2 regions of the Mangrovivirga cuniculi genome follow, and region 2 is predicted to be linked to the other one. Evidence: riboswitches for the same ligand, from Rfam matches in the RefSeq annotation. Region 2 holds a riboswitch; the other holds the start of a gene.
The links. Region 2 has a riboswitch for thiamine pyrophosphate ahead of DCC35_RS06660 (class I SAM-dependent methyltransferase). Riboswitches for the same ligand answer to the same signal wherever they lie in the genome.
Positions count from the first base shown of each region.

Region 1 (2,208 bases), 1.2 Mb from region 2:
GAAGCTGGTAATGATCCTGGCCATAATTATCCACCTGGTCATCATAATACCCTTCTTCGCCAAGCTGGTTGAAATAATAACCTGCCCAGTTATGAGTTCTTCCGAAGGTAGCGATATCTTCTGCACTGACTCCATACCATGCCTGGTAGGTTCTTTCTCTTCCTGAAAGCACAATAAATTTCAATAAGTGATCGTCAGAAGTATATGCAGCAGCAAGATTTAAAGATCTTAGGTCACTACTTGCCCGATCAATAAATCCATCACTTTCAATTTTTGACAAACGACCTTCAATAATGAAATGATCGTTGAGTAATCCCGATCCAAATTTTACGGTCGACTTATAAGTATCGAAAGACCCTGCAGATAGGGCTACTTCGCCATATGCATCATCCTGCATGTTGTTAGTTTCTATATTCACAGATGCTCCAAATGCACCTGAGCCGTTGGTTGAAGTTCCTACACCTCTTTGGATCTGGATACTTTCTACTGAAGAGGCAAGATCGGGCATGTTGACCCAGAAAGTACCGTGGCTTTCAGAATCATTGATTGGAATACCATTAATTGTTACATTAATTCGCGTAGCGTCACTACCCCGAATACGGATCCCGGTATAACCTACACCAGCTCCGGCATCGGAAGTTGATACAGCAGAAGGTGTTAAATTGAGCAGAAATGGCATGTCCTGGGCAAGGTTTAGTTCATTGAGCTCTTTTTTATCAATGTTTTGATAAGTGGTTGGAGTTTTTGCGCCAGCTCTTAATGCAGATACCGTCACCTCCTGATTTTGAATTACCTGCTCCTTTAATACAGCATCGATAGAGGATTGCTCAGGTATCGAAATTTCCTTGCTGAATTTTTGGAAACTAATATGGCTGATTTTGAGCATGTAATTGCCAGAAGGAATATCCTGGAATTCAAATTTTCCATCTGCATCAGTAACAGTTTTGGATTTTTCTCCCAGCAATACGTAAGCTCCGACAACCGGCTCGCCATTTACATCCGAAATGCTCCCGGAAAATGAATGTTGAGCCTGTATCATGAATGATACAAAAGTGAAAATGCTTAATAGAGTTAAGCGAAACATAATTTAAGGTTTTAAAGGTTTAACATCAGCAAGACAGGGGTAGCTGAACCTTAACCTCAATGGTGTTTGTTATTAATCTTAAATCTTACTCCCTTCGTCCGCACTACCGGAATCAGGTGATAAGGGTATGATCTCAGCCCGAAATTTTTAGGGCACCCCTGAATTTGCAGTGCAATTCTAATAATAAGGACGCATATTCTGCAATAATGTTTAGAAAATATTATTTTGGAACAAATAAACATCTATGACAAAAATAAAAGATTCTATTGTTTGGATTACCGGGGCGTCCTCCGGAATTGGTGAGGCCCTTGCTATAGAGCTAAGTGAAAATGGGGCTAAAGTTATTCTTTCGGCAAGAAGAGAAGAAGAACTTGAAAAGGTCAGGTCTCAATGTAAAGGAACAGGTCATATGATTTTGCCTTTGGATGTGACGAATGTTGAAACCCTACAGCCTGCATTTGATAAAGTATTAAATGAATATGGCTCTTTAGATATATTGATCAATAATGCAGGTGTAACCCAACGGTCTCTTGCGGCAGAAACCGATCTTTCTGCCACACGAAAAATAATGGAAGTAAATTTCTTTAGTGCTGTTGCCCTGACTCGCATAGTTTTACCATATTTTATTGAAAGGAATGCCGGACACATTGTAGCGACTAGTAGTGTTACCGGAAAATATGGCACACCTTATCGATCAACTTATGCTGCAAGTAAACATGCTCTTCATGGATATTTTGATTCTCTTCGGGCTGAAAATTCAAAACACGGGATAAATGTTACACTGGTTTGCCCGGGCTTTATAAAAACGCCGATCACATTAAAGGCAGTTACTGCTGATGGAAGTCCACTGGGAACTCTTGAGCCTGGAAATCTTCACGGTATTCCAGCAGATAAGTGTGCGAGAAAAATCGTTCGCTCGCTAAAGAAAAATAAGCGGGAAGTCTATATAGCAGGGCTTAAAGAATCTAGTGGATTGGTTCTTAAAAGATTGTGGCCGGGGATGATGGCTAAGGTATTGGAGAAAATAGATGTTACCTGAGTGAATTAATAAAATCAATTGCTTTTTGAGTTCTTTCAGGGTCTTCACCTTCCACGATGATGAAAGGCTTTGGCTGATTTTTGAG
Region 1 is NZ_CP028923.1:260,573-262,780, reverse strand. Features, by position in the region: gene DCC35_RS01220 (TonB-dependent receptor) at 1-1,084, opposite strand, end outside; TPP riboswitch at 1,157-1,254, opposite strand; gene DCC35_RS01215 (SDR family oxidoreductase) at 1,329-2,123, shown strand; gene DCC35_RS01210 (AAA family ATPase) at 2,116-2,208, opposite strand, start outside.
Region 1: another riboswitch for thiamine pyrophosphate. It lies ahead of DCC35_RS01220 (TonB-dependent receptor); the one in region 2 lies ahead of DCC35_RS06660 (class I SAM-dependent methyltransferase).

Region 2 (2,208 bases):
ATTGCAGACGAATATAAAGGGCTGATTTCTATAAATAGTACCGGTAAGATGGAGGTACTGGCTGATAGTGTTGAAGGTACTAAAATTAAGTTAGCTGATGATCTGGATATTTCTTCGGATGGAACAATTTGGTTTAGCGATGCCAGCCAAAGACACCACGCTGATGAGGTGCTAATGGAATTTTGGGAGCTGCAACCAACCGGCCGGCTTTTGAAATACAACCCCGCCACTAAATCAACCATTGTCGAAATGGATAGTTTGCGATTTGCAAATGGAGTCGCTCTAGGCCCTGATGATAAATACGTACTGGTGAATGAAACTGTCGGGATGAGAATCAAAAAGCTTTGGTTAAAAGGTCCTAAAAAAGGTGATGTAGAATATTTTCAGGATAACCTTCCCGGGTACCCTGATAATATAACTTATACTGAAAAGGGTATATTCTGGGTAGCATTTCCATCTGTTCGAACAGGAACCCTCGAGCCTTTATATACTAAACCAATGCTTCGTAAAATAGCCTACAGGGTATCTTCTGTATTTCCACCAGAAATGCCTCCTCCTTACGGTATGATTATAGGGTATGATACGCTTGGAAATGTCGTATATAATCTTCAGGATAAATCAGGGCTTTATCATGATATTACCAGCGCAGTCCAAACGAGAGACACTCTATACTTTGGTAGTTACAAGATGAATAAGGCTGGATACTTTCTTACTTCAGAATAGCAATAATTTGATTCAACAGAACCTTATAATTGTTGCTCAACAATAACAATTGTCTTAGCTTCACGTAATTATTAATGCACGGGGTGCCAACTTGGCTGAGATCATACCCGCAACCTGATTTGGATAATGCCAACGTAGGGATAGCAAAAACTATTATTTCCATTTTGTATCCATTCTGTTGGTATCAGGCCAAAGGATGGATTTTTAGTTTTTAAACATCTTGAAAATGGAAATAGATAAAAAAAATTCAACTGTTCTGATACCAGAACAACAACCTAACTGGCAAGGCAGACCGGAATGGTTTTTTAACCGTGAACATACTGACACTTATGAACTGTGGTACGAAGGACGTTATAAAAGAGCAGAAGTCTGGCAGAAAAAAGTAATGGAACAACTCGTCAGTAAAGATAAGCGAGTTAAAACATTACTTGAATTTGGCTGTGGAACTACGAGATTTACACGGTGGTGGAAGGAAATCGGTATCGAAGCCACAGGAGGAGATATCTCTCCACTAATGTTATCACAGGCTATTCACTTATTTGAGGGAGACCTTGTAATGGCTGATTCTCATCATATGCCATTTAAAGATAACACCTTTGACGCTCTTGCTTTTATTACCACTTTCGAGTATTATAAAGACCCTGTTAAAGTGATCAGGGAAGCAGCCAGAGTAGCTAAACATGGTATCGCCATGGGAATGATGAATAGAAATTCCCCAAAAGTGGCTCGAAGAAGGGTTCAGCAATTATTTGGTAAAAATCCATTTTACGTAACGGCTACTTTTTATACTCCTAAAATGCTTACCAAAATAATTGATGAAGCGCTCCAGGGAAGGGACTACACGATCGAGTGGTCGTGTACAGGATTACCAAAATGGTTTCCTGTACAACAATGGAGTGTTCCGATCGGTGACTTCTTCGGCCTTTATGTTCAACTTAACGATCTTGAATAATGAGTGAAATACTAGGAAAAGCAGATCATAAAATGATCAATAAGATCAAAAAGTACTCCGGTCATAATAGGCCGGACGTAATTACAGGCCCCGGTTTCGGAGTAGATGTATCGCTGGTTGATATACCCGGAAATCTGGCATTGGCAATGACTAGTGACCCTTTATCTCTCATTCCATCGTTAGGACTGGAAGAATCGGCCTGGTTATCGGTTCATCTTATGGCTAATGATATGGCTACCACAGGCTTTGCTCCTCAGTTTGGCCAGTTTGTTCTAAATCTACCAGCTGGTTTTACTAAAGAAGATTTTGATACTTATTGGAATTACATACATAAATTTTGTGATGAAATAGGTACTGCAATAACCGGAGGTCATACCGGTTTTATTGAAGGACAGAATTCGACAATCTCTGGAGGTGGAACCTTAACCACTATTGCTGAAAAAGAGAAAGTTAAATTATCTCACAATGCCAAGAAAGGTCATAAAATTCTGGTAACAAAAGCCTGCGCAATGAGTTCGGCAGCGATTCTTGCG
Region 2 is NZ_CP028923.1:1,447,008-1,449,215, reverse strand. Features, by position in the region: gene DCC35_RS06665 (SMP-30/gluconolactonase/LRE family protein) at 1-723, shown strand, start outside; TPP riboswitch at 793-882, shown strand; gene DCC35_RS06660 (class I SAM-dependent methyltransferase) at 950-1,675, shown strand; gene DCC35_RS06655 (AIR synthase-related protein) at 1,675-2,208, shown strand, end outside.